Regions from separate parts of the Brevibacillus nitrificans genome, predicted to be linked through region 2. Evidence: riboswitches for the same ligand, from Rfam matches in the RefSeq annotation. Region 2 holds a riboswitch; each other region holds the start of a gene.

The links. A riboswitch is a leader RNA that binds a small molecule or an ion and turns the genes downstream of it on or off. The one in region 2 is predicted to bind cyclic di-GMP.
Region 1: another riboswitch for cyclic di-GMP. It lies ahead of yfmT (benzaldehyde dehydrogenase); the one in region 2 lies ahead of EDM59_RS01120 (DUF5317 domain-containing protein).
Region 3: another riboswitch for cyclic di-GMP. It lies ahead of EDM59_RS13465 (methyl-accepting chemotaxis protein); the one in region 2 lies ahead of EDM59_RS01120 (DUF5317 domain-containing protein).

What each region holds. Positions count from the first base shown of each region.
Region 1 covers NZ_RHHU01000017.1:189,730-200,321, reverse strand. Annotated here, with positions in the region: gene EDM59_RS24170 (hypothetical protein) at 1-1,373, opposite strand, end outside; gene EDM59_RS24165 (methyl-accepting chemotaxis protein) at 1,562-2,368, opposite strand; gene yfmT (benzaldehyde dehydrogenase) at 2,513-3,970, opposite strand; cyclic di-GMP riboswitch class I at 4,055-4,138, opposite strand; gene EDM59_RS24155 (methyl-accepting chemotaxis protein) at 4,256-5,194, opposite strand; gene EDM59_RS24150 (hypothetical protein) at 5,225-5,977, opposite strand; gene EDM59_RS24145 (RsmF rRNA methyltransferase first C-terminal domain-containing protein) at 6,062-7,474, shown strand; gene EDM59_RS24140 (hypothetical protein) at 7,568-7,807, opposite strand; gene EDM59_RS24135 (LysE family translocator) at 7,906-8,583, opposite strand; gene EDM59_RS24130 (Lrp/AsnC family transcriptional regulator) at 8,585-9,019, opposite strand; gene EDM59_RS24125 (DEAD/DEAH box helicase) at 9,294-10,592, opposite strand, start outside.
Region 2 covers NZ_RHHU01000002.1:33,333-43,924, reverse strand. Annotated here, with positions in the region: gene EDM59_RS01140 (aspartate aminotransferase family protein) at 1-571, shown strand, start outside; gene EDM59_RS01135 (carbamoyl phosphate synthase small subunit) at 719-1,825, shown strand; gene carB (carbamoyl-phosphate synthase (glutamine-hydrolyzing) large subunit) at 1,818-5,060, shown strand; gene argF (ornithine carbamoyltransferase) at 5,005-5,976, shown strand; cyclic di-GMP riboswitch class II at 6,069-6,152, shown strand; gene EDM59_RS01120 (DUF5317 domain-containing protein) at 6,404-6,955, shown strand; gene EDM59_RS01115 (HD-GYP domain-containing protein) at 6,939-8,276, shown strand; gene EDM59_RS01110 (DUF4760 domain-containing protein) at 8,395-8,829, shown strand; gene EDM59_RS01105 (argininosuccinate synthase) at 9,085-10,344, shown strand; gene argH (argininosuccinate lyase) at 10,341-10,592, shown strand, end outside.
Region 3 covers NZ_RHHU01000009.1:12,988-23,579, forward strand. Annotated here, with positions in the region: gene EDM59_RS13430 (methionine ABC transporter ATP-binding protein) at 1-500, shown strand, start outside; gene EDM59_RS13435 (methionine ABC transporter permease) at 493-1,164, shown strand; gene EDM59_RS13440 (enoyl-CoA hydratase/isomerase family protein) at 1,189-1,974, shown strand; gene EDM59_RS13445 (alpha-hydroxy-acid oxidizing protein) at 1,997-3,148, shown strand; gene EDM59_RS13450 (CaiB/BaiF CoA transferase family protein) at 3,166-4,353, shown strand; gene EDM59_RS13455 (sensor domain-containing protein) at 4,632-6,755, shown strand; gene EDM59_RS13460 (GGDEF domain-containing protein) at 6,919-7,560, shown strand; cyclic di-GMP riboswitch class II at 7,786-7,869, shown strand; gene EDM59_RS13465 (methyl-accepting chemotaxis protein) at 7,948-9,678, shown strand; gene EDM59_RS13470 (GGDEF domain-containing protein) at 9,780-10,592, shown strand, end outside.

The DNA of each region.
Region 1 (10,592 bases), on a different contig from region 2:
ATCAGCTTCGCAAGCGTCGCATCCTCCATGCCATGCAGCTGGCTGTAAAGCTGCTGCGTTTCCAAAAGATCGTTGTACGTCAGATACGGGTAGTCGACGCGGCCAAAGGAACCGTTCGGATAATAAGCGTAATGGAGATCGCCATTTTGGACGATCCATTTGGACCCGAGATTGACCACGCCGCCAAGCATGATATCCGCCAAATCTTTGTCCGTTGGATTGCCAAACTGCAAATAGCTTCTGTACAAGAAGTTGATCTCTGCCAGCTGATGGTTGAGAGAAACGTGTGTATCAGATGGTTTCCCTACTAATGCGTAGTCGGCTACCAGCCAGCCTGGACGATCGCCTTCGATCACATAATGGTTCCCTACCGCATGCTGTTGGAAAAAGAGCGCGTATCTTTGGGTAGATTCACAAAATTCCGCCTCTTGATATTGGATGCATCCCTGGAGCATTAAGCCTGCCGCTCCCGTATTAAAGCGAGTATCGTAGAAGCCTTCCGTTATGCCGTAATCCTCCCGCAGCCACTCCGAGCGAGGAAGGGACTTCCAGTAGCCTAGCTGATCCTGCTGTTTGAGGCTTGCTTTTAGCATCACGTATCCCATCTCTCGTGCTGCCTTGCTTCCGCCCGTGTACATGAAGGAGTGCAGGACATAGTTTTCCGGTATACGCCAGTAGGAAGTATCCGTATACGGCACATAAGTCGAAGGACTCTTGTAATAGTACCCGTCATACAGCCATTTGGCATTATCCGTCACATCCAGGCTGAGCCAGATGCTGTCCAGCTTTTCTTGGCCCCATACAACGAGCGGCTCGGGAGATTCCAATGCCCACATTTCGCTCACGTGACCGGCTCGTATCGGCAAGCTGGCCTCTAGTACATAGCCCCCTGCGGATTTCCGTACGGTAACGGGAAGTGCCATATCCTTTTTTTCGTTGATTGTCCCGTTGCCCATGGGCGCATACACGATCGGCGCTCCCAGCCAGATCGACTTGCCCTCTGTTTCGATGAAACCTGAGGCGAGCGGGAGTGTATGAAGGTCACGCAGCGGTACGATTGCCCAGTAGGGCTGCTTGTTCTCCGCGATCGCACGGTAACGAAACGTCGCCTGATCACCGCGAACCGGGATCTTCACGACATACGGCTGCTGATTTTGCTGAGCGGTCAGCTGGTGAATCCAGTACACGCCGCCATCGCCAAATTTGATTTCCTGCTTTTTATGTGTTCCACCTTTGATCGCTTCGCTCGTTTCCTTTTCTACCGGCTTTGTCCAAGGACGAGGTCCATCGTCGGCACTGGTCTCGCCTGGAGCGAACATGAATGACGTTAGGAGCGTAGCTATTACGAGAAGCATGCTTACGCGCTTGATCATGATATCCCCCTATCCATCCATTAATCGAAAAGTCGGATACAATTAGAAAACGTGGCTCCAAGCTTTGTGGCGGAGCCTTAGTGGCACTTATACTGGCTAAGAATCTTATAAATTCTTACTGTACCAAAAAACGTCCCTCTCCTGTATGACACCAGGGAGGGACGTTTCGTTACATGAAACAAGCTTTTTTATTTGGATTGGAACGCTTCTTCGGCCAAGTCAGCCAGCTTTTGCGTATTGTCGCTGACCTCTATCATCGTCGCGGAAATCTGCTCTGTAGCCGTTGCCTGACTTTCCATCGTCTGATTGATCAGCTCGATGGATGTCTGCAGATGCACGATCAGCTCTCGAATGGAATCGGTCGTATGTTTGATTTTCTCTGCATTTTCGCGGGAGTTGCTCGCCATGTTGCGCACTTCGTTGGCCACGACGGCAAATCCACGCCCCGCTTCCCCTACCCGCGCTGCTTCGATGCTCGCATTAAGCCCCAGAATGTTGCTTTGGTCCGCAATCTTTTTCACAGCCAGCGCGATTTGCTCGATCTCCCCGGTACTGTCGCTGACGTCTTTGGCCTGAACGGAGATGGCGCGCATCTGCTCGTTTAATTTGCCGATTTCGGACGCCATGCTATTTGTCGTCGCACTTACCTGTTCTACGACACTGGAGAGATTAGCCGTAATCTCGTACAGAACATTTGCCCGCTCCATGCTGGAACCGATGCCGACGCCCCCGACTACACGCCCTTGCTTGTCATGAAGTGGAACAGCACGGGCAATCAGGGGAAACCCGAACAGCTCCTTGGGCACGATCATCGATTGATGCGTATTCGTACGGATGGCAGTCGTAATGATATCTCCCTCTTGCAAAGGATCGCCAGGTGACACCTGCAGAGCAAATGTCTTCCCCGGAATATTCATCAGCAGCTTCTCTGTATCATAGACACCCACCGTAACATCATCGGAAATCAAGTCGTTCAGATACGGAGCCACTTTCATAAAAGCCTCTAGCAATTCTGCCGTTTCTGCGGATTCGGACGGTTCTGTCGGTTGAGTGCTGTCCGCCGCTTCCCACGTTTGTTCCTGATCTGTTTGTTCCCATTCTTCCACTGTCTTCATCGCTGACCACCTAACTCTACATGATTAATAAGGAAATTGACGAGGCTTATGCTGAACGGAGATCCACTTGAGCGTCGAAAACTCTTCCAGGCTCCACTGCCCATTCAAACGTCCCAGACCGGAATGCTTTTCTCCGCCAAACGCGACAATCGGCTCGTCGTTAATCGTACCGTCGTTGATATGGATCATCCCGGTCTCGATTCGCTTCGCCATCTGTGCTCCACGCTCCAGATCGCGCGTATGAATCGCTCCTGAGAGTCCAAATGGCGTTTCGTTTGCCATCTGAACCGCTTCCTCTTCGGACGCAAATTTGAAAATGCATACCGCAGGTCCAAACAGCTCCTTGGAGGCGATGGCCATATCGGTTGTGACATCCGTCAAAATGGTGGGAGCTACGACGTTTCCTGTTACCTCGCCCTTCAAGATCGGAGTCGCTCCCTCCCTGATCGCCTCCTCAATGGTGCTCATCAGGCTCTTCACCTGACGATCATTGATCAAGGGACCGATGACGGTGTCCGGATCGTACGGGTCTCCCACTTTCAGCGAGGACACTTTCTTCACGTATTGATCGAGGAACGGATCGTATACGTCTTGATGGACGAGCACACGGTTGGCTGACATGCAAATTTGGCCTTGGTGAGTAAAACGGCTGAACACCGCTGCGTTGACAGCGTACTCGATATCCGCATCCTCCAGTACGATAAGCGCACTGTTTCCGCCCAGCTCCAGAATCGCCTTTTTGAAATGCTTGGCAGCGACCTGTGCGATATGGCTGCCTACCTGGCTGGAGCCTGTGAAAGAGAGAATGCGCGGAATCGGATGCTCCACAAATCCATCTCCGATTTCCGAGATGTCCGTTACGATTACGTTGATCAAGCCTTTGGGAAGGCCAGCCTCTTCAAAGATTTTTCCGATGAGCGTACCACCCATGATCGGCGTATGCTCATGCGGCTTCAGCACAACGCCGTTTCCTGCCCCCAGAGCCGGAGCTACAGATTTCATGGACAGATAGAACGGGAAGTTGAAGGGGCTGATGACCCCTACTACTCCTGCTGGAATGCGATACAGCCTGTTTTCTTTTCCGTCGACAGGAGATGGGAGAATTTTGCCTTCCATGCGCACGGGGAATGTCGCCGCTTCCCGGATAATGTCCTTCACCAGACCGATTTCAAAAAACGCTTTGAGGCGTGTCCCACCGAGCTCTTTGATAATGATGTCGATGATTTCTTCTTCGTGAGCATCGATGTAGTCCACCGCACGCTCCAAAATCCGCGACTTGACATAGGGATTCACTTCATCCCATTCCTTTTTTGCACGAGCAGCGGCTTGATAGGCCTCGTCGATATCCTGCAAGCTAGCCATTTGGAATTCGGTAATGACTTCACCGTTGTACGGATTGAGATCCGGCAGCTTCCGTGAAGCGAGTCCGTCCCTCCATTCCCCATTGATGAATTGCTTGTTCAAAGCTTGTAGAATCGACATATCCCTTCTCCTCTCCCTTGTCCAAAAAAATAACGGCCCCCATCGCCAGAAGGGAGCCGTTAGACAGCATGAAAAAACCTGCTAGTTGGCAACCCGGCTGCCATAGAGAAGATCCGTAGGCCCGTGGCTTTGCGTCCCCACCTTTCAATGGGTTTGCCCATTCATAGCGAATGTTTTGTCGAATTGTCAAGTTACAGGAATTTTTTGGTTAGTCCACTTTCGATTATAGACTTCTCGATTGAATAGTCAAATAAAAAATAGGTAAGGCAGTCATACTTTAAAAAGCTATTCGGAGAGTACGCGCTTTCCATCCTCTATACTCTCTTGCAGCAGCTGCGCCACTTCCTCCGATCTGCTCACGTGCAAAGCCAGATCCTGATTTAAATCACCCAGCAGCAGAACGGCTTCCCCTACCTGCTTGGCTACTTCATCCGCAAACTGCTTTTGATGCTCGATGATTTGCATGACACCGGAAACTTCTACGCTTACCTCGTGGAAAGCCAGTACAATTCCCTCCATCTTGCCGGAGGCATCTCGGCTGATCGACAGGCCGTTTTTGATCGCTGAACTGTTCTTTTCGCTGTTCGCCAGCGCTTCTTTTGTCTCTTCCTGAATTTTTCCGATCAGCTCTGCGATTGTCTTGGTCGAATTCGCTGTCATTTCTGCCAGCTTGCGCACTTCATCTGCTACCACGGCAAAGCCTCTGCCCTGCTCACCAGCACGTGCAGCCTCGATCGCTGCATTCAGTGCCAGCAAATTGGTTTGGTTGGCGATGTCGCTGATCACCTTGACAATGCTGGTGATCTCCGAGGAACGATCCTCGAGCCGGCTCATGGAGCGCGCCGTATTGACTGACTCTGCATCCAAGAGACTCATCACTTCGACTACTTCCGTCATCGCGGATTTTCCCGCTTCTGCACGCTGCATAGATTGCTGGCTGATGGTAGTCAGGCGTTCCCCCCGAACATGCAGCTGGCTCGCTGATTCGTCATCACTTTCGTTAATCGACTTGATGGTTTCGATGACGCCTTTCATTTGGGCAACCAGTTGTATGAGTTTCCCATGCTGGGCATTTACTTCCCCATTTTGCGAAAGAGCTTCTCCCATCTGTTCATAAAGGGCTTGCAGCTCATTCTTCCACACATCTTGACTTTGTGTTTCCTCTGTTGCAATCGCTACTGCTGTCTGTGCTTCTGCCTGACCTTTTTCTTTCTTCCAGAACATGTTTCTACTCTCTCCTTTGCCATCAAACCATTAGTCTTCACGACGAGCAAATTGACGGGATTCGATAATCCCTGGATGCTGCTTTGCCAATGTCAGCAGGTTTTCCAGAAAATAATAATGGCCCTCCAACAATTCCACGTCCTTGCGCTCGAATTGCTTGACCTGCAAATACTGCTGCATTTCCAGAGCATAGCGTTCCAGCTTGTTGTGGAAGTCGTTGGCACGTAGCATTTGTTCGATTTCGGGGTACTCCGTCTTCAATCGATTGATTTCACTGTACACCCTGCTGCCTTCTAAAATCATCTGATAGGCGACGCGCTCCATCGAAGCACCCGTAGCCGCTTCCTGTTCCGCACGCTCCTCGCGCAATGCGGACAAGTACGTGATAAAATGGTAGACAGTCAAGAACAATGGGCCTAAAAATAAGATGATCCCTGCTTTGTAGACATGCTGATTGGACAAGTTGCTGATGAGCAGGAACAAGTGAAACAGAATCGCTCCCAGCCATACGTAGATAATGACCTGGTGATTGATCTTCCCAACCCTTTGCCCGCGAGAAAATACAAACGTAAGCCCTAGCAGATAAAAGGCAAGCAAGGTAAAGCTGGCGGAAAACAGCGCCATCTCCATCTCCTGCAGCCAATCTGCGTCGGCGGGAATCTCGATCAAAAATTCAAAAGCAAGCACCAGCAGTGAGAAAAGCAACCCCATGATCCAAAACCGGCTGACTTCCGAGTCGTTCCTCCGCCGGGAGCGGTAGCGTTCCGCACGGGATCCTTTCATATGCTCTCACCTCATTTTCTAAGATTCGCCATGATTCTATCTTTTCCTCTACCCATCGGCCAAATTCTGACAACGGAGGCTTCTATGACACAATCTTTACCTATTGCTTTTACAGAACGGATGCGGGCCCTGCTGCAGGACGAGTACGACGCATTCGCCGCTTCATACGAACAACCCGTCTTTCACGGTTTGCGCGTGAACCCTCTGAAAATCGAGCGCGAACGCTTTCTCGCCCTCACCCCCTTTCCTGTGGAGCCGGTTGCGTGGTGTGCCAACGGCTTTCGCTATCAAGAAGGGATGAGACCGGGCAAGCATCCGTATCATTCCGCCGGCTTGTACTATTTGCAGGAACCCAGCGCCATGTCGGCTGCAGAATGTCTGGAGGCACAGCCTGGCGAAACCATCCTGGATTTGTGCGCAGCACCCGGCGGAAAGTCCACGCAGCTCGCTGCTGCTCTGCAAGGCGAAGGTCTTCTAATCGCCAATGAAATACATCCGGTGCGCGCACGTATCCTCTCGGAAAATCTGGAGCGCTGCGGCGTGCCAAACGCAGTCGTCACCAACGAAACTCCAGAGCGGCTCATGGAACGCTTCCCTCAATTTTTCGACCGGATTCTCGTAGATGCGCCTTGCTCAGGAGAAGGCATGTTTCGCAAGCTCCCGGAAGCGATCGACGAATGGTCCCCGAATAAAGTGCTCGAATGCCACCGGATGCAAATCGATATTCTCGATGCAGCTGCGGCTATGCTTAAGCCAGGGGGGACGCTCGTGTACTCGACTTGTACGTTCGCCCCTCTGGAAAACGAGCAATCGATGACGATCTTCCTCGAGCGCCACCCGGAGTTCTCGATCATCCCGCTACCGCATCCCGAGCATTTTTCCACTGGGCACCCCGAGTGGGCAACGCCAGTCTATGATGAGCTGGCGCAAACAGCAAGGCTTTGGCCGCATTTGCTCAGCGGCGAGGGACACTACCTCGCCAAGCTGCACAAAAGCGCTGATGCCGATCAGCCGGTAGAGGTCCAGAAAAAGCGGAAAGAAAAACGAGCCAAATCAGCTCCAGCCGGACGCAAGGAAGCCATCGCTGCTTGGCGCGCCTTTGCGGCAGAGGTGCTTCCCCACCTATCGCGTCATTTGGAAGATGATCGCGCCTTCCTGCTGTTTGGTGAGCAACTTTTCTACTCACCAGCACCCGAGCTGGATTGGGACGGCATCAAAGTATTGCGTGTCGGCCTGCACCTGGGAACGGTGAAAAAGAACCGACTCGAACCTAGCCATGCGCTGGCACTTGCCCTCTCTGCGCAGGAGGTAGCACGCTCTGCTGATTTCTCCGCGGAGGATCCCGATCTGCTTCGCTATTTGAAGGGAGAAGCGCTCAGCCGGGAAGGCAGCAACGGCTGGACACTGATTACCGTAGACGGATTTTCACTGGGATGGGGAAAACAGGCGGACGGTCAGCTGAAAAACCATTATCCTAAAGGTTTGCGTTGGCTCTAGCTCTTCCTATTATCCCAAAATGCAGAAACGCCAAATAAGCCCACTGCCTGAAAAGCACGCTTGCTTTTGCGGTGGGCTTGTTTTTCTATCGATTTATCTTCCCCGACGGGTATGGCTGTCCACGACGGTAAGAGAGCCATCCCTGATATAGCGCAAGATTTTTGATACCGAGATGCCGGTTGCATTGGCAATCTGCATGGCATTCGAATTCGGGAAGCTCCTGACGTAATTTCGAATCAGTCGATATTCATCCATATCGTTTTGCCCACATACCTTGCAGGTGTATTCCCCAGGGCTCATCTCGCTGCCACATTTCAAGCAAAAATCCTTCATCGCGTGCCTCTCCTCACACCCCGTACTTTGTTGCGGTCTGCACAAAGGGTCCTATCTACCTATATTCTACCCCATTGCGTTAGGTGGAAAACACTATTTCAAAAGGACCAACGATTTTGAAAGAAAAGAACAATAGCAAACCCGATGAGAAAAATACCGACTGCGATATTCACTCGTTTCCGCCATATAGGGCGAAGCATTTTAGCCGCATAGGTACCGAGCCTGGCGATCCCTGTAAGAAACAGCAGCGTAGAGAGGACACACCCCACTGCGAAGCCAATCAGCTGGCCACCAGCCGACGTTGTTTGAGAGGAAATCAGCGAACCAAATACGCCCGCCCAAAAAAGAATAGTCAGCGGATTTGTCAGCGTCAAGCCAACTCCGTAGAGAAAGCTTCTCCCCTTGCCGATTTCCCTTTCTGTTCGCTCCGCCGCAGGCATGGACAACAGGGTATTGTCAGCGGTACCCGAAGCGGCTGCCTGCACGACACCTGTATCCGGGACTTTTGCCCGAATACTTCCCATCCCAAACCAAATCAGGATGACTGCACCGCCAATTACAACAAGCTGCTTGACCATGTTTATCTGCAAAATCAACGCTAGCCCGCCAATCGCTCCTGCCATGTATGCAGCATCGACCAGTGCTACCCCGACAATCATCCACCACGCTTGCCGAAAGCCGAGGGAGATGGATCGTTGCAAAACAGCCAGACAAACCGGCCCCACCGACAGCTGCAGCAGCATGCCGAAAAGCAAGCCGTTCCATACAGCCGTCATCTCACATCTCCTCCTTCATGGAAGAGAGCACAATCATCGTGTTCGTCTTGACGACACCCGGCACCTGCTTAATCGTCTCCGAGATGAGGCGCTCCAACTCTTTCGTTCCTGACAGCGCTACCTTGAGCATATAATCGTAGGCACCCGCCATATGGTGGCATTCCAATACACTGTCCGCCTGTAAAATGACCTTGCGAAATTCCTCCACATGCTCGGGCTTTTCCAGCTGTACCATGATGAAGGCAAGGAGCTGCTGGCCGATCTGCTCGCGATTGAGCTTTACCGTAAATAGATCAATGACGGCTGACTCCTCTAGCTTGCGGATGCGCTCCGATACGGCGGGTACGGACAAATGCACCTGTCTGCTGATCTCGGAGCTCGTCATCCTGCCGTTGATTTTAAGCAGCTGCAAAATTTCCTGATCCATTTGATCCATCCGTACCGCCTCCTTTTTTCCGATTATACCAAGACTTTCAATTATTAGGTGCATGCACGAAAAGAACGATAATTTTTCAGGATTTCGCTCCTTTTCCCTTCATTATTTTCGTATTTTTCCCCATCTGGGCCCCTTCTCCTTAAAAAGTAAGGTCGCAACCAGCATGGCTATCCCTATTAGAAAACTTGGCTCCGCCAAGCTTTTAGGCGGAGCCTTCGTTGCACAAAAAAACTGCCCGGACTTTACCAGTTCCGGACAGCTTGTCATCATTCTTTTACCCTCTTGAATTGCCTTTTCCTGCGGGTGGACGGAACGGCCTTCCTCCCTGGCTCTTGCCTCCAGGTCTGCTAGCTCCACCCTTCGCTGGCTTTCCAGCACCAGCTGGTTTAGCAGTCTTGCCTGCTTTTCGCGCGGCGATTGCTTCCGCACGTTTCCGATTTTGCTCGTACTTCGTTTGGAGTTCGTCCAGCTCACGCGCCAGCTTTTTCTTGTAGCCAGGCTTGACCTTCGTCTTCTTCTTGATCGCCTCGCGAATCGGTGCAAACTCTTTGTCTTTTTCCTTCTTCAGTTCCTTCTGCTGCTGCTCGCGCAATTCAATGAAGTGTGCTTCCCGCTCTTCAGCGCGTTGGCGACGACCTTCATCCAGATGGCGGCCTGCTTGCAAAATTCTTTCCTCGATGGTAGCTTTGGTCGTTTTCGCAAAGCGCCCCATCAGGTTTTTCTGACGCGGAGAGATGAGCGAGATCGCTTTTCCTTTTTGTCCTGCACGACCCGTACGGCCGACGCGGTGAATGTAGCTCTCTACGTCATTTGGCAGGTCGTAGTTGATGACGTGCGTAACGCCTTCCACGTCCAAGCCGCGTGCCGCAATATCGGTCGCGATCAAGTATTGGAAGCGGATATCACGGAACTGCTTCATCAGCTGCTCCCGTTTGTTTTGCGACAAATCACCGTACAGCGCTTGTGCAGACAGTCCGTTTTCCTGCAGGCGTGCCGTCAGCTGCTGTACCCGCACCTGGGTGTTGGCGAAAATGATAGTCAGGAAAGGCTGTTCCTGCTCGAGCAGATCGACGAGCGCATCTGTCTTGTCGCTTTGGTTGACGACGTAGTAAAATTGCTCGATGCGTTCTACCGTTTTTTGCTTTCCTTCGATCTTGATGTGCGGCGGCTGCTTCATAAAGCGGTGCGCCAGCTTTTTCACCGTGTCCGGCATCGTCGCAGAGAACAGCAGCACCTGGCGCTGGTTTGGCGTATGAACGACGACTTGCTCGACATCCTCCAAAAAGCCCATTTCCATCATCTTGTCGGCTTCGTCCAATACGAGCGTGGAGATGCGGCCAAAGTGCAGCGATCCGCGTTTCATATGATCCAATACACGTCCTGGCGTACCTACGACGATATGAACGGTATCCTTGAGTTTGTTGAGCTGTTTGTCGATATCCGTACCACCGTGGAGCGACAAAACATTGACATTCAGATGCTTGCCCAGCTTTTCGACTTCCTTGGCGATCTGGATGGACAGCTCGCGAGTTGGCGTCAGGATCAACGCTTGGATATCCCGTTTCCCTTCCTC
Region 2 (10,592 bases):
TCGCGAGCTGTGCGATACGCACGGACTGCTCCTGCTGGTAGATGAGATTCAGACCGGTATTGGACGCACGGGCACCTGGTTTGCCTTCCAGCAGTATGATGTGAAGCCAGATGCCATTTCACTGGCAAAAGGTCTCGGCAGTGGATTCCCGATCGGTGCAGTAGTAGCGACGAAAGAAGTGGCAGAAGCCTTTGCCCCAGGTACACATGGCACCACCTTTGGGGGCAACCCTCTCGCGACGACAGCAGGAATCGCTACGCTGGATATGATGGAAGAAGAAAACATACTGGGGAAAGTGGCGAAAATCAACAGCATGATTATTCAGGAGCTGGAGCAGCTCAAAGCCCAGTATCCAGATAAAGTGGTAACCGTTCGCGGAAAAGGACTTCTTCTCGGTGTAGAGCTGTCGATCCCTGCAGCCAATGCCGTGAACTACGCCCGGGAGCAAAAGGGAGTGATTCTGCTGATGGCAGGCCCAAATGTGGTTCGTCTGCTGCCATCCTTTATTACGACCGAGGCAGAAATCAAGCAAGCGGTCGCTGCGCTGAGCGAGGGTCTGGCGCAGTCCTAAAACAAATATTGTGTGCATTGGAAAAATGCAACGAGTGAGAAAGGACAAAAAACTCGTTGCATTTTTATAATTACAAATGTATATTAATACAAAGAGTTGCATAAATTTTCGTTAGATGTGCCCTTTGGAGAGGAGTGGCTTTCATAGATGAGCAGAGAGAAAAAAGAAATTGGTGTCGGTTATCTCACGCTTGAGAGCGGGGAAGTATTCACAGGAACGTTGTACGGAGCGCCTATCACAGGATTTGGCGAAGTGGTTTTTCATACAGGAATGACAGGATACCAGGAAGTGATGACTGATCCCTCCTTTGCAGGGCAGATCGTTACATTCACATACCCATTGATCGGAAATTACGGCATTAACGAAAGAGACTACGAAGCCGCACAGCCTGCCCTGACAGGAATGATCGTGAGCGAGCTTTGCCTGGAGCCGAGTCACTACGAATCAACCAAGACGCTGGCAGAAGCAGCAGAGGATTTCGGATTCCCGATCTTGGCTGGAATCGATACACGGACGATCACCAAGCGCGTACGCCAAAACGGTCCCGTATTTGGTGTCATGTCCGACCATCCGCTAGCGGTGGAGGAAGTTGTCGCGATGCGTTACAAGCACGCGAAAAAGTCGCTGGTCGCAAACGTATCCAGCCAGCAGGTCGAGCGTCATCCCGGATCGGGGGAGCACGTCGTACTGGTCGATCTCGGCATGAAGCAATCCATTTTGGATTCCCTGCTGGAGATGGGCTGCCGCGTGACTGTAGTGCCATTTGACACGAATTTTGCTCAGATCAAAGCGCTGCAGCCAGACGGCCTGATGTTCTCCAATGGCCCTGGGGACCCGGAGCATTTGCTCGCGTATTGCAGTGAGTGGCGCAAGGCCGTCGAGCAATACCCAACCTTGGGAATTTGCTTGGGGCATCAGGTCCTGGCGCTCATGTATGGCGGCAAGACCGAGAAGCTCGCTTACGGCCACCGTGGCAGCAATCATCCGGTGAAAGAGCTTATGACCGGAAAAGTCTATCTGACTTCCCAAAATCACGGATACGTGGTCAAAGAAGAAGCGCTGGATAAGCGGTACCTGGCTGTTTCGTATCGCAACGTCAACGATGGCTCAGTCGAAGGACTCCGTCATCTCAGCCTGCCCGTTTTCAGTGTGCAATTCCATCCGGAGGCTCATCCCGGACCTAGCGATACCTCACACATTTTCCACCAATTCTTGCAGTCGATGCGCGTAGTAGGAGCGAAGAATTATGCCTAAATTGTCCCACATCCATAAAGTGCTGGTTATTGGTTCAGGCCCGATCGTCATCGGTCAGGCAGCAGAATTTGACTATGCGGGCGCACAGGCCTGCCTCTCTCTGAAAGAAGCGGGCGTGCAAGTCGTCCTGGTGAATAATAATCCAGCTACGATCATGACAGATGAACAAGTAGCTGACAAAGTATATTTGGAGCCGCTCACGGTGGAATCCGTGACAGCGATCATCGCGAAGGAGCGTCCAGACGGCCTGCTGCCGACCCTGGGCGGTCAAACCGGTCTCAACCTGGCTGTTTCCTTGTCAGAAGCGGGTGTTCTCGAAAAGTACAACGTAGAACTGCTGGGTACACCGCTGGCTGCCATTCAAAACGGGGAAGACCGTGAGCTGTTCAAACAACTGATGCAACAAATCGGCGAGCCGGTACCGGAAAGCGACACTGTTGAATCCGTGGATGCGGCTATTGCTTTTGCAAGTTCCATCGGCTATCCCGTCATCGTGCGTCCTGCCTATACATTGGGCGGAGCAGGCGGAGGGATCGCGGAGGATGAAGCTACTCTGCGCAAAGTAGCGGCTGGCGGTATCGCGGCTAGCCCGATCGGCCAAGTGCTGATCGAGCGCAGCGTAAAAGGCTGGAAAGAAATCGAATACGAGGTCATGCGGGATGCCAATGACACCTGCATCATCGTGTGTAATATGGAAAACCTCGACCCAGTGGGGATTCATACAGGTGATAGTATCGTCGTAGCCCCTTCCCAGACGCTGACGGATCGCCAGTACCAAATGCTGCGCAGCGTTTCGACCAAGGTTATTCGCTCCTTGGGCGTTGTCGGTGGCTGTAACATTCAATTCGCCCTGGATCCAAAATCGGATCGTTATGTGCTGATCGAAGTAAACCCGCGGGTGAGCCGTTCCAGTGCGCTCGCATCCAAAGCGACGGGCTATCCGATCGCTCGTATCGCTGCAAAGCTGGCTTTGGGCTTTGGTCTGGATGAAGTGCTAAATCCGATTACGGGCTACACATACGCAAGCTTCGAGCCAGCGCTGGACTACATCGTCGTAAAAATCCCGCGCTTCCCGTTTGATAAATTCCCACTGGCTGACCGCAAGCTGGGTACGCAGATGAAGGCGACCGGGGAAGTCATGTCGATCGCCCGCAACCTGGAGGCAGGGCTCTTGAAAGCCGTGCGTTCCCTGGAGCAAGGCTGCACGCACCTGTCCCGTCCCGAGATGGCGACCTGGACAAAAGAAGAGCTGTCTTTGTCCCTGCAGGAAGCGACAGACATTCGCCTGTTCGTATTCGCAGAAGCCATTCGCAAGGGCTTCACCGAGCAAGAGCTTCACAGCTTGACCGGGGTTGATCCATTCTTCCTGCGCAGCCTTCGCAAAATCATCGATCTGGAAATCGAGCTGGCTTGCTGCGAGGGCACCGAACTGCCTGAGCAATTGCTCCTGGAAGCGAAGCGCCGCGGATTTGCGGATGAGACGATCGCGTCTTTGACCGGACGCACGCCGGCTGAAATCAAAAATATGCGCGGTCAGGCAGGCATTGCCCCGACCTACAAAATCGTAGATACATGCGCAGCCGAGTTCGATGCGCAAACGCCGTATTATTATTCCGACTGGCAGGGTGTAGATGAAGTGGCTACCTTGGAAGGCCGCAAAGTCATGGTGCTCGGCTCGGGTCCTATCCGGATCGGACAAGGGATTGAGTTTGACTACTGCTCCGTGCACGCAGCCAAATCACTGCAAAAGAACGGGATCGCCGCTGTCGTGGTGAACAACAACCCGGAAACGGTAAGTACGGACTATGAAACAGCGGACCATTTGTACTTTGAACCACTCCATGTGGAGGACGTCCTGCATATTGCAGAGCGCGAGCAGGTAGAAGGCGTCATGGTGCAATTCGGTGGCCAAACGGCAATCAATCTGGCAGCCAAGCTGGAAAATGCGGGGCTGAAAGTGATGGGTACGTCCCTGTCGGCTATCGAACGTGCGGAAGACCGCGAGCTGTTCTATGAAATGCTGCGCAAGCTGGACATCCCGCACATCCCGGGAAAAGGTGTTTCCTCGCTGGAGGACGCGACCGCGATTGCAGAAGAAATCGGCTTCCCTGTCCTGATGCGCCCGTCTTACGTAATCGGCGGTCAAGGGATGGTTGTCGTTCACGACCTCACCGAGCTTGAGGCGACGATCAACGGCTGGCTGAATCATCCTGACAGCAAGACGTTCTTCCCGCTGCTGGTGGACAAATACGTACCAGGCAGCGAAGCAGAAGTGGATGCCGTTTGCGACGGCGAAAGCGTCATTATCCCAGGAATCTTCCAGCATGTTGAAAAGGCCGGAATTCACTCCGGCGATAGCGTGGCTCTGTTCCCGGCTCCTGGCTTGTCAGATGAAATCAAGCAGAAGATCGCGAGCTATACCGAGGCAATCGCGAAAGAAATGGGAGCGGTTGGCTTGATCAACATCCAGTTTGTGATCGATGGAAGCACAGTTTACGTGTTGGAAGTGAATCCGCGTGCCTCCCGTACAGTTCCAATTACGAGCAAGGTAACAGGTATCCCAATGGTTCAACTGGCTGTTCAAGCACAACTGGGTGAGAAATTGGCGGATATGGGATACGGTACAGGACTCTTGCCGGAAATTCCTTTCGCGGTCGTAAAAGCACCCGTGTTCTCAACGGTAAAGCTGAACGGCGTAGACCCGGTCTTGGGTCCAGAAATGAAATCGACAGGCGAAGTGCTCGGCTTGGGTCGCTCCTTTGCGGAAGCGGCTGGCAAGGCATTCGCGTTCAAAGATCATTTTTACGGTGACTGGAAGCAAGGCCATCTGGTGATTGCGTCCTTAAAAGACTCCGACAAGCAGGCAGATGTCAGCAAAACGCTCGCACAGCTGCAAGCAGAGGGGGGCGTGCTGGTAGCGACAGCCGGAACAGCAGCATGGCTGCAAGAGACCGGAGTAGCAGTCAGTCATGTCATCGAAAATGAGGCAAAGCTGAACGAGCTGCTGCAAAAAGACAAAGCAGCCTTTGCCCTGATCACAGCGACGATCGGAAATCGTCATGGCCGTACCGGATTCGCCCTGCGTGGTCGTCTGGTGCAGCACGGTGTACCGCTGTTCTCAGCAGTTGAAACCTTTGATTTGTACGTGAAATCCATTCTTGAGAAAAGAGGTGGCTCGCATGCAGCCAGTGAAGATATTGGAACACTTTCCAAACTTGCCGCTCAGCAAGCATAAAGGAAAGGACCTGCTCAGAATCGACGAGTTCAACGGGGAAGAACTGATGGAGCTGCTGCATCTGGCCGCTCACATCAAGCAACTGCAAAAGCTGGGACAGCCGTTCCAGCCGCTGCAGGGCAAGACCTTGGGCATGATTTTTGACAAAGCGTCTACTCGTACCCGCGTATCCTTTGAAGTAGGGATGTATCAGCTGGGGGGCATGGGTATGTTCCTGAGCGGAAAAGAACTGCAGCTGGGCCGCGGTGAGCCGATCAGCGATACAGCGAAAGTGCTGTCCCGCTATGTAGATGCGATCATGATCCGCACGTTCTCCCACTCCTATGTAGAAGAGCTGGCAGAGCATGCATCCATCCCGATCATCAACGGACTGACCGATCTGTACCACCCTTGCCAAGCCTTGGCTGACATGCTCACGATCTGGGAGCATAAAGGCAAGCTGAAGGGAATCAAGCTGGCGTATGTCGGTGATGGCAACAACGTAGCAAATTCACTGGTTCTGGCAGCGGTCCTCTTGGGGATGGACGTGCGCGTAGCGACTCCGGTCGGCTATGAAATGGACGCCGCAATCGTTCAAAAAGCGACAGAATACGCGAAACAAAGCGGCGGAAACATGACTGTGACGTATGACCCAGCTGAAGCGGTTGCCGGAGCGGATGCGGTGTATACCGACGTTTGGACCAGTATGGGCTTTGAAGCAGAGAATGAAGTCAGATTGAAAGCCTTCGCGAACTACCAAGTCAACGAAAAGCTGGTCGCACAGGCAGATCCGAGCTATTTGTTCCTGCACTGCTTGCCTGCTCACCGCGGGGAAGAAGTGACTGCCGGCGTGATTGACGGAGCTCGCTCCTTCATTTTCGATCAGGCAGAAAATCGCCTCCATGCACAAAAAGCAATTCTTGCCGCGCTAGTGTGAGGAAAGGCTAATTCAAAAGAACTATTTATAGATAAAATCTAGTAAACTATGAATATTTGATTGCCGAAATTTGTCACTTATGTGTAAAATATAGGTATGAAAGTCGCGAAGAAGTACGGACTGTATTTGGTCGCTTGGTCCGTATGGAGCCAGTAGCGAATCCGCCCTTTTTACAAAAGAAAAGGAAAGATGCGCAGGGGCTGTAAATGGTCGCTTGGCCCCTGGGTTATGACCAGTAGCGAAGCCAGCTTTCTCCACTATCTTAAAGGGGGGGAAATATATATGAAAAAATGGGTCGCAGCAATCTTGATGGTGGCAGCTATCGTAGCAGCTACATCTGCAAATTTCAACATTGGCTAATAATTGCATGGAAGAAACACCGCTTTGATGAGTGGTGTTTTTTCTTCAACCCTTGGAGGAAAGCCAAATGCTTTTGGATGTAATCTGTTTATCGTTTATAGTTGCGCTGATTCGGAAGGGAAGAATCAGAGAATTCCCTAAATTTAACAAGATATGGCTTTTAGCTATAAGTATTGGACTCCAAGTTTGTTCCGCGCTTTTTCACACACTAGGAGGCATCTTCATTTCAGCAGCATACGTGTTTATCTTGGCTTTTTTACTGTTTAATCGAAAATATGAAGATATGAGAATTTTTATGGTCGGTTGGTTTTTAAATGCCATTGCAATATGGACAAATGGTGGGAAGATGCCAATTGATTTAGAACAGGCAAAGAAGCTGCCGTATGATCTAGAACCAATTATTAATGGCACAAATTTTAAGCATAATGTACTGACGGAGGCTTCCAATCTTCCGTTTTTAACGGATGTCATCTATATGCCGTCTATTATTCCGCGGGTTATTAGTATTGGGGACATTTTTATTATGTTAGGGGCATTTTTACTTATTCAGCGCTTAATGAATAAACCAATCTCATTATTACAACTCCGAGAAGGAAAAAGTTATGCGACAAAAAGCTGATATTCTAATCTTCATAAAAGGCATTATTGTGCAATTTGGTTTTGCAATATCAGCCATGCTTATATTTGCTTCTTCCTTGTCTGAATGGGAACCGCGTGATCACTGGGGAGTATTATGTACATATACTCTCCTCACCATTTTTTCTACTTTTGCGCCGATTCGATTATCAAATACGATATTAACCTTAAATAACGCTGTGATTTTTTCGGGTATCCTACTCTTTGGCTCTTGGGTCGGTGTATGGTCTGCGGTTATTGAAGCGCTGATTATTGGTTTTTTGATTCGGTTTAACCCATCTAAAGCTTTGGCCAATATTGGTCAGTTAATGATGACTATCTGGGTAGTAGACCAATTGAAAAATTGGCTAGGAAGTTTTGAGGCATTTTCTCCAATCATTACAGATCTTTTTTTAGCGGTCATTTACTGGTTCGTAAACCTCACTCTCTGTGGGCTGGGTATTTCCTATTTTTATAAAAGCAATTGGATTACAACGATAAAAGACATGGCAAGAGGCTTTACTTCTACATATTTACTGCTGATGATATTGGCTGGAGTGGGCGCGCGTTTAGTTGAGTCATACGGCCCGCTTACGCTAATTCCCATGATGGTTGCATTTATTACGATCAGCGTTGTATTCCATCATTACTACGATAGTATTCAAAAGCTTCATCAAAAGGTTGAAGAAGCAAAATCATTTAACCATCGCTTTTTGACTACAATGGCTGCCTCTATTGATGCAAGGGATCGTTACACAAGCGGACATTCACAAAGGGTCGCCCACTGGGGCAGAGAAATCGCCAGGAAAATAGGGATGTCATCCGAGAAGGTCGAAGAAATATACGTAGGCGGCATTTTGCATGATATCGGGAAAATAGGTATTGAAGATGAAATTCTGAATAAAAAGGGCAGATTGACGCCTGAGGAATACGACAGAATCAAACAGCATACCGTCATCGGGTACGAGATCATTTTGCAGGCGGGAATGTTCAAGGAGTTGCTTCCGGCGATTCGTTCTCATCATGAACGAATTGATGGTAAGGGCTATCCGGATGGGCTCGCCGGTGATGAGATTCCGTTGATGGCGAAAATATTGGCGATTTCTGATGCGTTTGACGCGATGGTTGCTGATCGACCGTATCGAAAAGGCCTGCCTGTTGAGGAAGCGCTAAATGAAATCAGACGTGGATCGGGCACTCAGTTTGATGAGATACTGGCAGCTCATTTCATCGAGATTGTAGAAAGACTGCCACGGGAAGAATTGGAAAGCATTATCAGCCAAGAAACCCAAAGCCAAAAACAGTTACAGGAGGCGATCCATTAACGATGCCTTTTCTGTAGCTGTTTTTGTTTTTGGGAAGCACATGCGTTGTTCGCTTGCATCAAGAATCAATAGCAGACATACTGGTAGAGAATGGAAATGTCGATGAGGTGATGGAGAGATGATTCCTACCTATCAAGACGCAGAAATGATGGTAAAGCTTTACGAGCAGTACGAATCAGAGCGGCTCAGGAAAGCAAGAGCTTGGTTTACAGCCGTTCTAGGGCAAAAGGAAGAAATCGCACCCGAAGTATTTTGGGAGAAGTATCCACGAACGGGTGAAGAATTCTCGCAGTTTACGACGCTCTACGGTTTTTTTGAAATGGTTGGTGTTTTGCATAAAAACGGTCTTATACATCCAGATCTCTTGTTTGATATGTGGTATATCAATGGATTTTACAGTCGGATGTATCCGATCATCGCCTCCTGGAGAGAGGAGGGGGACATCCATATCGCAGAGAATTTCGAGCGCCTGGCGTTAGCTGAGCTGGAGTGGATTCGCAAGCATAAGGGTGCAGAGTTTGTCCCTCAGGTATCGTATACAAAGCATGAATAATAGAGCATAAAACAGCCGGACGAGTGATCCTGTACGGGGAGGATTCTATTTTTCCATCCCGTACACAAGAAGCTATGGCTACACCAAAACCTTGGTGCAGCTTAGCTTTCTCACAGGTCCGGCTGCTTTGTTTCTGTCTTCCTAAAATTGCACGGGGAAAAAGTAGAGGACAAATAAGAAAAGTGGTTGTATTTTTATTAGTTCGTTTGTATAATTACTCACATGAATAAATCTTCGGAACAGGGAGAGAGAACGATGGCAAAAGATAAAATTGTGTTGGCCTACTCGGGCGGCTTAGATACATCCGTAGCAATTAAATGGCTCCAAGAAACATACAACTTTGATGTAATTGCGGTGGCACTGGATGTAGGGGAAGGCAAAGACCTGGATTTCGTACAGAAAAAAGCGCTGCAAGTCGGTGCGCTGAAATCCATCGTCGTTGATGCGAAGGAAGCATTTGCAGAAGAGTTCGTATTGCCTGCATTGAAAGCAAACGCGATGTATGAAGGAAAATATCCGCTGGTATCTGCGCTGTCCCGTTACCTGATTTCGCGCGTACTGGTAGAGATCGCAGAAAAAGAAGGCGCTGTAGCGGTTGCTCACGGCTGCACAGGGAAAGGAAACGACCAAGTACGTTTTGACGTCTCCTTCACAGCGTTGAACCCAGATATCAAAATCGTAGCTCCAGTGCGTGAGTGGGGCTGGACTCGTGACGAAGAGATCGAGTATGCGAAAAAGAACAATATTCCAATCCCGATCGATCTGGACAATCCGTACAGCATCGACCAAAACCTGTGGGGCAGAAGCTGCGAGTGCGGCGTACTGGAAGATCCTTGGGCTGCTCCACCAGAAGGTGCGTATGATCTGACAAAATCCATTGCAGATGCACCAGAGGAAGCAGAAGAAATCGAAATCACTTTCGTACAAGGGAAGCCAACTGCACTGAACGGTGAAGAGCTGCCATTGTCCGAGCTGATTCTGAAGCTGAACAAAATCGCTGGTAACCACGGTGTGGGCCGTATCGACCACGTAGAAAACCGCTTGGTCGGTATCAAATCCCGTGAAGTATATGAAACACCTGCTGCAACTACATTGATCCTTGCTCACCGTGAGCTCGAGTTCCTGACCCAGCCTCGCGAGGTAGCATCGTTCAAACCTATCGTGGAGCAAAAGCTGGCACAGGTGATCTATGAAGGTCTCTGGTACTCGCCGATCCGCAATGCAGTTCAAGCATTCATTGAAGAAACTCAAAAACACGTAACAGGTATCGTACGTGTGAAACTGCACAAAGGTCATGCGATCGTAGTGGGCCGCAAATCCGCTTCCTCGCTGTACAGCCACGAGCTGGCTACCTACAATGCAGGCGACCAATTCGACCACAAAGCAGCGCTCGGCTTCATCAAGCTGTGGGGTCTGCCAACCAAGGTATACGCACAAGTAAACGAAGGTGTCTTGCATGAGAACATGAATACAGACATCAAGATTTTGGACGAAAAGGATGCGATCAAGCAATGAAACTCTGGGGAGGACGCTTCACGAAGCCGACGAATCAGCTCGTAGAAGAGTATACTGCTTCTATCTCTTTCGACCAGAAGATGTGGCGTCAGGACATCGTCGGTAGCCTAGCACATGTCGCTATGCTGGGTAAGTGCGGTATCCTGCCGATGGAGGAAGTACGACAAATCATTGCTGGTCTGAAAAAAGTAAAAGAAAAGATTGAGCATGGGCAAATGGAGTTTCTCGTTGCTCATGAAGATGTTCAT
Region 3 (10,592 bases), on a different contig from region 2:
CGACTGAGTCGATTCTGGAGCTGCTGCTCAAGATCAACAAAGAGCTGGGAATTACCATCATGCTCATTACCCACGAAATGAACGTCATCCAGAAAATTTGCGATCGTGTGGCTGTTATGGAAAACGGAAAGGTCATCGAGCAGGGGCGGACGGTCGACATCTATGCGCGCGCAACTCATCCGACGACGAAGCGCTTTGTGAACAGTACGTATCACAAGGAGCTGCCTGCCAATGTACTGCAGGAGCTGATCCAGACTGGGCCGGTCGTGCGGCTGTCCTTTGTGGGGGAGAGCACGAGCAAGCCTGTGCTGGCATCGGTCAGTACGAAATTTCAGGTGTCTCCCAATATTTTGGCCGGCGGTATTATCCAGTTGAAGCAGGAGACGATTGGTGCACTGGTCGTTCATCTGAATGGCGATCAGGAAGAAACGAAGCGAGCCATCGCCTATTTGGAGGAACAAGGAGTCATGATCGAGGGAGTGGAGGTAGCCCATGTCTGATATTCAACAATTCATCGAGGGACGTCTCCCGATTATTTGGGAGTCCGTCGTGCAAACCTTTCAGATGGTCTCGGTATCCCTGCTTTTCTCTGTGCTGCTCGGTCTGCCGCTAGGGGTTCTCCTGATCCTGACCCGACCGGGGAATGCGCTGGAAAATCGGGTTGTTTACCAGATTTTAAACGTGGTAGTCAACATCATTCGTTCGATCCCGTTCATTATTTTGCTGTTTTTTATCCTGCCGTTCACCAAGCTTTTGGTAGGTACGTCTATCGGAATCAAGGGCGCTATCGTTCCGCTGATCGTCCATGCTGTCCCCAATATTGCCCGGCTGATGGAAAGCGCCCTTTTAGAGGTGGACAGCGGTGTGGTCGAAGCGTACAGGTCGATGGGCATACGGACGAGGCATATCATCTGGCATGTCCTGCTCCGCGAAGCGCGTCCCTCCATTATCCTCGGTTTGACGATTGCACTCATCACGCTGATTGGCGGAACGGCGATGGCTGGGCTCGTCGGCGCAGGAGGTTTGGGCGATCTGGCTTACCGGTTCGGACATCTGCGCTATGAGGTCGATGTCATGTACGTGACGGTCTTCATCCTGATTCTGCTCGTTCAATGCATTCAAACGATCGGGAACAAGCTGGCGGCGAAGTACAAAAAGGGATAAAACGAGAGGCGAGGTGACACGAGCATGAGCAATCAAGAGCAGCTGATTTACGTAGAGAAACAAGGACCGATCGCGACGATCGTGCTGAACCGTACGAGCAAACGCAATGCGCTGAACCTGGAAATGTGGGTTACGCTGTCCAAACGGCTGGCGGAGCTGGAGACAGATGAGCAGACGAAAGTAGTGGTCATTCGCGGTGCGGATGATACCTCGTTTGCGGCGGGGGCAGACATCAGCGAATTTTTGTCCAACCGCTCCTCCGCTCAGAAGGCGAAGGAATACAATGATTTGTCGATGGAATCGGTAGACAGGCTGCACCGTTTTCCCAAACCGACGATTGCCATGATCCAGAAATACGCGGTAGGCGGGGGACTGGATATTGCGCTTTCGTGTGATTTTCGTTTCAGCGCAGAAGATGGAATTTTTGCGATCACCCCATCCAAGCTGGGAATCGTCTATAATTTAACTAGTACAAAAAGACTCGTCGACCTGGTTGGTCCATCCAAGGCAAAAGAAATCTTGTACACAGCAAGATCACTGGATGTACAAGAGGCGTATCGGATCGGGCTGATCGACCGCATTTACCATAACAGCGAAATTGCAGAGCAGACCTATGCGTTTGCCGCCTTGATCGCCGAGCGTTCACAGGTGTCTGTGCGAGGAACCAAGCAAATCGTACAGGCGATTCTGAATGGACATACGGAAGAAAACGCCGAAATTGCCGAACTAATCTTGCAATCATTTGATTCAGAAGATTACAAGGAAGGCGTGCAAGCGTTTTTGGAGAAGCGAAAACCGCAGTTTCGCTGAATAAAGAAGGGATGGAATTTTCATGGCAGGAACAGAACAAAAAAACGAAAGCTTGCTTTTTACCCGCGTAAACAAGGATACACAAGCGCTGCCGATCTCGATCGAGGACTGGGAGCAAAAAGCGCGGGAGCTTTTGCCAGCAGGACCGTTTGACTACATCGCTGGGGGCTCAGGGGCAGAAGAGACGCTTGTCTCCAATCGTGCTGCCTTTGGCAAATGGGCGATTGTGCCACGGATGCTGCGCGATGTTTCCAAGCGTACGCTGGGCATCGAGCTTTTTGGTCAGCAGCTGAAAACACCTGTACTGCTGGCACCGGTAGGCATGCAAGCAATCGCGAATGAAGAGGGCGAGCTGGCTACGGCCCGTGCAGCAGCAGCGGCTGGCGTACCGATGGTCGTCAGCACCGTTTCCGCTCATACGCTGGAACAAATCGCCGAAACCATGGGGGATGCCCCGCGCTGGTTCCAGCTGTACTGGTCCAACGATCGGGAAGTGTGCGCCAGCATGGTCAAGCGTGCGGAGGCGGCTGGCTACTCGGCAATCGTACTTACTGTGGACACGATCATGCTCGGATGGAAGCGCCGCGATTTCCGCAATGGCTACTCTCCTTTGCGTGAAGGAAGAGGCTTGGCGAACTACGTTTCGGATCCTGTTTTCTGCTCCAGACTGTCCGAAGTAAACTCGGAAAATGCCGTAGAGGAAGTGCTCCGCAACATTTATCATCCGACGCTCAACTGGGATGACATCGACTATCTGCGCCAGCACACCAAGCTGCCGATCCTGGTCAAAGGCATCCTGCACCCGGACGATGCGAAGCTGGCTGTAGAACGCGGCGTAGACGGCATCATCGTATCCAATCACGGTGGACGTCAGCTAGATGGAGCCATTTCGACACTGGATGCTTTGCCGGCGATCGCAGAAGCGGTAGACGGACGTATTCCCGTGCTGCTCGACAGTGGCGTGCGCACAGGGGCGGATGTGGTGAAGGCGATCGCACTGGGGGCAACGGCTGTTCTGATCGGACGACCTTTCATGTTCGGTCTCGCGGTTGCGGGCGAAAAGGGCGTGGCAAGTGTTCTCGACACATTGATCAACGAGCTGGATGTATCCGTAGCATTGTCCGGTAGCAATTCCGTCGCGGAGCTGAACAGGAGTATACTGATTCGCTTGTAACGAGTAGGAGGCAGAAGATGCAGCAGGCGTTACAACACATGAGAGTGATAGACTTGACGCAGGTGCTCGCAGGACCGTATTGCACGATGGTGCTGGGCGATTTGGGAGCCGATGTGATCAAGGTAGAAAAATACCCGAATGGCGACGATAGCCGCATCATGGGCCCGTATTTCGAGGAAGAGAGCTACAGCTTCATGATGGCAAACCGCAACAAGCGGGGGATTCGCCTCAATATCAAGGAAGAGGCAGGCCGAGAAATCCTGTACGATCTCGTCCGGTCTGCGGATGTGTTTATCGAGAACTACCGTCCCGGTGTGACGAAAAAGCTGGGGATCGACTACGAGACTTTGCGCGAGCTGAACCCAGGTCTGATTTATTGCTCGATCTCCGGGTACGGACAGACAGGGCCTTACAGTCACAAGGGCGGTTATGACATCATGGCGCAGGGCTTGTCCGGGCTCATGAGCATGACGGGAGAAAAGAATGGACGTCCGGTCAAGAACGGCATTGCCATACATGACATCGCCGCAGGGGTTACCGCCATCTACTCGATCATGGCTGCCTACATCCACAAAATGACGACCGGGGAAGGCCAGCATATCGATCTGTCGCTGGTGGATTCGGGACTGGCCTGGACCGTCTGGGAGTCTGCCGCTTACTTCGGAGCAGGTGAAGTTTCGAGAGCAAACGGCTCCGCCCACCGGGTGACCGCACCTTATCAGGGGTTCTCGACCAAAAACGGAAACATCCTGGTCGGCGCGGGAAATCAGAAGCTGTGGGAGAAGTTTTGCAAGGAAGTGATCGAAAAGGAAGAGCTGATCGACGACCCGCGCTTTTTGACCAACAGCGAGCGTACGGCAAATCTGCCAGAGCTGGAAACAATCATTGAGTCTGTCCTCGTCCAGCAGGATTCGCAATATTGGCTGGAAAAGCTCGATGCGGCCGGGGTGCCATCCAGCCCGATCTATCAGTATGACGAGGCTCTAAATGACCCCCATATCCGTTCCCGAGACATGGTGATCGAGTACGAGCATCCGCTGGCGGGAATGATTCAGAGTCTCGGATTTCCAGCAAAGTTTTCTCAGACGCCCGGTCAGATCAAGCGTCCTGCACCGCTGCTCGGTCAGCATACGCGCGAGGTCTTACAGGAGCTGCAGTATTCGGAAGAGACGATCCGACAGCTGGAGGAAAACAAGGTAATCTAATCGCGCATTGCGCATGAGGGGACCAGTTCCTATTTTTCAGATAAGGAGCTGGTCTTTTTTTGTGCAGAGATGACCTATGGAGCTTTTTCTCCCTTTTCCTCTCTTTCCCCGCAGCCGCCTATGCGCCCCAGCAAGGCCAACGTTTACAGAAATGTTGAAAAGCCCTTCACCGAGAGCCATAGACCTTTTGGAAGTTCATGGTACAATGAAGCCATGATCCAATCCGTTTGGGATAGGGTCCTTTTTGTACATAGACGAGGGGAACTGGTGATAGATAGATGAGAACCGAAGCGGTAGTAGACCTCTCGCCGCAGGAATGGGAAGACCTGCTGCAAGAAAAAGACGAAAAACTAAAGCGTGCCCTGCGGGATCTCGCTGATGTACGCAGAGCGCTGGACAAGTCCACCATTGTGGCGATCACGGATCATCGGGGCATTATCCAGAGCGCCAATGACCAATTTTGCCGCATATCCAAATACAGTCGAGATGAGCTGATCGGGCAGGATCACCGCCTGTTGAATTCCGGTCATCATTCCAAAGAATTTTTCAAAAGCATGTGGGCCACCATCGGATCGGGTCAAATATGGCGCGGGGAAATTAAGAATAAAGCGAAGGATGGCTCCTTGTACTGGGTTGACACGACGATTGTTCCCTTTATGAATCAGGCGGGGAAAATCTATCAGTACGTCTCTATTCGCAACGACATCACCGACCGTAAGGCAATGGAGGCAGAAATGCTGGCGAGCGAAGCCAGGTATCGGATCATCGCCGAAAATACGTCCGACATCATCTCCGTGATCAATTCGGATGGGGATTTTCTGTATTTGTCGCCTTCGCATCAAACGCTGTGGGAACACGATGTGCCAGCTGAAAAGTTTCAAAATCTGCTCGAATGGATCGTGGAAGAGGATCGGGACATCATGAGCTATGCGATCCGCTATACGTATTCCACGGGAAAAGGCTACATGGCGGAATGCCGCATCAAATCCGAGCGTGCGGTTGCGGTCTGGACGGAGACGAAGACCAGTCCGGTTTTCGACGAACAGGGCAACGTGACCAAGCTGATTCTCGTTACGCGCGATATTACGGAACGCAAGCTGACGGAGGAAATGATTCATCATTTGGCCTATCATGACTCTCTGACGGACCTGCCGAATCGCCGGATGTACGTCCAGCATCTGACAAAGGAAATCATGCAGGGCAAGCGTTTCCAGTCCAACCTGGCCGTCTTGTTTCTCGATATGGACCGTTTCAAAGACATCAATGACTCCTTCGGGCACGATATCGGAGATCTGCTGCTGGTCGAAATGGCGAAGCGTCTAAAGTCCTGCATACAGCCGTCAGACATGGTGGCACGTTTGGGCGGGGATGAATTCACGATCCTGCTAGGCCAGCAGGGCGACTCCAAGCGAGCGGAGGAAGTCGCGGACTTGATCATGGGACAGCTGCAGAAGCCGTTCGAGCTCAGTGGACATCTGGTGAATATCTCGTGCAGCATCGGGATTGCGCTGTTTCCGCAGGATGGCGATACAGCGGAGGACCTGCTGAAACGAGCCGACACCGCCTTGTATTCCGTGAAATCGCAAGGACGCAACGGATATTCGTTTTTCGATCCAACGATGGAGGCAAAATCTCTGGAGCGCATCCTGATGGAAAACGAGATGCGCAAAGCGATTGACCAGCAGCAATTCCACGTCTATTACCAGCCAAAAATGGATATCAGCTCCCAGAAGCTGACGGGAATGGAAGCACTCGTACGCTGGGTGCATCCGGAGCTGGGAGTCATCTCTCCAGGCAAATTCATTCCGATTGCAGAAGAGAGCGGGATGATCCTCGAGCTGGGCGAGTGGATTCTGAGAGAAGCTTGTAAGCAAAACAAGAAGTGGCATGATCAAGGGCATATGCTAAAGGTGTCCGTAAACCTATCCGCGCGGCAAATTTTCCAGAAGGATCTGGTAGAGAGAATTATAGGGGTATTGGAAGAGGTTGGGCTGTCGGCACAGTGGCTGGAGCTGGAAATTACCGAGAGCATTTTTGTCAAAATGGAAGAAGCGACGGCAGTTCTCAAGCAGCTGCGTGAAGCGGGCATTCACATCTCGATCGATGATTTCGGGACTGGCTACAGCTCCTTTAGCTACATCAAGAGCTTGCCAGTGGATACAATCAAAATAGACGCATCGTTTATTCGGGATATTCACCATAATCAGGAGAGTCAGGCGATCGTGAAGGCGATTGTGACGATTGCGGACAGTTTGCAGATGAACGTCATCGCGGAAGGCATCGAGCTGGATGACCAAGCAGAAGCGTTGCAGCAAAACGGCTGTGCTCACGGGCAAGGCTACCTGTTCAGCAGACCGCTGGCGACGGATGATTTTGAGCAGTTTTTAGCGGAACGAAATTGAAGACGATTGGAAAACAAGCCCCGTATATCGCGCATATACGGGCTTTTTGTTTCGCGTGCCAAATTCCCTGCTTTTCCTTTTATTTTAGTCATAATATAATCTTTTATTGGTGGGCGTATGAATTTTTTTCCAAATCGAAGACTGAGCGAGTGAGGCAGCATATATGAAATATACCGGGAGAATAACCGTTACGTTATTCGTATTGATTGTGATTTTGTTTATACGCATGATGGTTCAGTATTATCTAGGACAGCCTCCTCACTTCATTCCCATTCCAGCCTTCGTTGCCCTTGCATTTGCGTGGTTTCTTGGGAGCAAATATGACAAGTCCGTTTATTTCGCTCATCGGGATGCTTTAACGAACGTCTTTAATCGACGCTATTTTGATCGACAGGCAGATAAACAGCTCCGTTTCAGTCGGAAAAAAGGAGCGAAGCTTTGTATTTTTGTCATTGATGTAAACGATTTCAAGCAAATCAACGATCAATATGGACATGCCAAAGGGGACGAGGTCCTACAGCTCATTTCCCGCGTGTTGGCTTTACACACAGGAAAACGGGATATTTTAGCGCGTTCAGGAGGGGACGAATTTCTCCTGTTATCTCCACGGATCGATAGGCACGAGGCAGAAAATCGAATCGAGTTTTTCCACAACAAATGTGCGGAGCTTTCAAAACGTCTTCGAATCCCCGTATCCATTTCAATTGGGTATTCCATCTACCCTGACGATGCATGGAACGTAGGTGACTTGATCTTTTCTGCGGATACCCGGATGTATCGCAAGAAGAAAAAGAAAGCCAATTGATACAGGATAGCCTGCAGCCTTGGCTCAAAAAAATGTTGCTTGGGATGTTTCGTTTATTGGAAACAGGGTATTAAGTAATAGGTAAAAAGAATCAAAAACGAAAGGATTGATTTTTTTCGCTCCTTTTCACTATGTGTTCACAGACTATATAGGCAAATACGACTATAATAACTTTGATTGGTTAAAGCGCTGCAGTATTCAAAAATTATGACCTCAACTTAACTAAATGACCGTGGAAGCGATGATCTGTCATTCGTATGTGGGCACTTGAATGGCAGGGAGCGAGTAGTGCAACCGACCCTATTTGTTCGCAAAAATAAGGTCGGTTTTTTTGTGTGAAAATTTCTCTGTCTAGGATCCATCATTTGAAATTATCGGAGGTAGCTTATGTCCTTTTTTCATAAAAAATCAAAATCGTGGCAAGCGTATTTGGAGAATTCTCGTTCTACGAACATTTCCGACGTTGGTGAGCGGGTGAAAGATCGATTGGCGTTTATGGGGATCAATCAAGATACGCTCTTACATATAAAAGAAGCTGCTCACATTCTAACTCCGTACAAGGCTGAGATTGTTGGTCAGTTTTACGGGGCGATTACTTCGATGGATCATCTTCATCAGATCATTGTGCACAATTCGAGTGTGGATCGACTGCGTAAAACGATGGAGAAATACCTGGATCAGTTCCTTCTTGCAGAAGTGGACCAAGAATACGTAGCGACCAGAATCATTATTGGTCAAGTTCACAGCCGCATTCATCTGACCGCCGAGCATTTTATCTCTGCCCATCACTTATTAATTCAGATTATGACAACCATCCTGATGGAAAAACTGCACACGAAACCGGATCGGATGCTTCAGAGTGTACTATCGGTACAAAAATTGGCGGCTTTTGATCAGCAATTAATCGTGGAAGTGTACATGGAGGAGACGTTTAAGTCCTTCTTAATCGGAATATCCGACATGCTGAATCAATTGACCGAGCTGGATACGACGAAGCAGCTGATTACCGGAATGGATAAGCAGATCGAGGAAAGCCATAGTGTAACGGCGGCAACGGAAGAAATGAGTGCCTCTATTCAAGAGGTAGCGGAGCATGCAGGCAGAGTAGCCGAAAGGACGGATGAAGCTGTTCAATCGGCAGAGCAAAGTAAGCAAGTCATCAATAGCGCTCTCTTTGACATTCAACAGGTGGGCGGTGTGTACGATAAAGTTTTAGAACGCGTGACCCAGCTGAATTACGAAATCAAGCAAACGCAAGGCGTTGTGAAAATCATTCGCGAAATAGCGGATCAGACCAATTTACTCGCTTTAAATGCGAGTATTGAAGCAGCGAGAGCAGGGGAACACGGCAGAGGCTTTTCCGTTGTAGCTTCAGAGGTACGAAAGCTGGCTGAACATACGAAGGAGCAGATCGCTCTGATTACAGCCAATATGGACTCTTTGCAAAGAGTTTCCGAGCATGTGACCCAGCAAATCGGTGAAACCGGAAAACTGGTAGAGCAAAGCGTGAAGGAAGCACAATTTGCCGACTCAGAGCTGCAAACCATCGTTTCCACGATGCAGGAAATCAATCAATCCACTTCCCAAATTGCCGCGATGACCGAAGAACAAACGTCTTCTGTGATGGATATCGCCTATCGAAATTCCATTATTTTTGATCTGAGCGCGCACTCACAAGAAGTTGCCAAGCAAACGGCAGAAATCATCTTTGAACTCAGCAAGAAAATGGATGAATACCGAAATACCTTCTTTAGCATCAATGTGAGGCTGAATTATAAAGACATTATCCGAGTCGCGAAAACGGACCATCTTCTCTGGAAATGGAAGATCTATAACATGCTATTAGGTATGGAAAATATCGATGCCAAGCAAGCAGCCTCTCACAAAAACTGTAGACTTGGGGCCTGGTATTATGGCCAGTTGCCGCAACGAGTCAAAGACCAGCCTTCCTTTAGACAACTTGAAGAACCGCATAAGGCTGTCCATCAGTTTGCCATGCAAGCAGTAGAATCCTATGAAAAAGGCAATCTGCTAGGTGCGCAGCAAGCGTTTGAACAGCTTCAAGAAGCTTCTCACCATGTCATTACGCTGCTTTCACAACTAGAATCCGAACTATAACTTTTGGGTTATAGCGCAATCATGCACGTGTCACCCTACCTGTCCCCTTGCCCTGCGCAAGGGGGATCTTCAAATCGAAATTCAAATCAGGAGGAGGAGGGATGATGAATGCAGTGATTCAGTCCACTCTTTCAAATATCGCGATCATTTTTTTCATGCATTTATGCATGGTGGAAATACTCAACAATGAGAATAGACTCACTCCTTCCTTCGCTCAAATCGGCAGGATAATCGTCATATCCTCCTCGGTCATCGGTATGTTTTATCTTCCTATTCAATATGGGGAATATCGATTTGATCTCCGCCTCATTCCATTAGTATTTTTTTCTGTCAGGTGGGGGTGGGAACTAGCGATTCCGACTTTACTCATAACAGCTCTTTGGAGGCTGGTTTTGGGGGGAGAGGGTTCCGTTCCCGGTGTTGTTTTTGGCATGATTCTTCCTGTTTTCGTCGCTCTTGTGTATCGATCCATCCAAGGCGCTGGCCTTCATCCGGTCTCGATAGTCTTTTTATTTACCATAGGCTGGTTCATTTCTGATATCCCCATCATTATTTTCGTGCCCGATGGCTGGAGTGTTTTCAAGGAGATCTTTCTTGTCCGTTATGCTTCTTATGTGCTGACAGCCTTGCTTCTTTGCCTATTTATTGTCAATGCCGAAAGAGATCGAAGGGTAAAGAAAAAACTGCAATATGATGCAGATCATGACCCTTTAACAGGGCTATATAATATTCGGTACTTTCAAAAGGCAGTAAAAGCGTTCACCAAATCTACGAAGCAAATGTTTATTGTCATGATTGATGTTGATCGTTTTAAAACGATTAATGATACATATGGTCATGTAACGGGTGACTTGGTCTTAAAAGGGGTTTCCAATGTGATAGCAGAGGTTGCATATGCGTATGATGCCAATAAT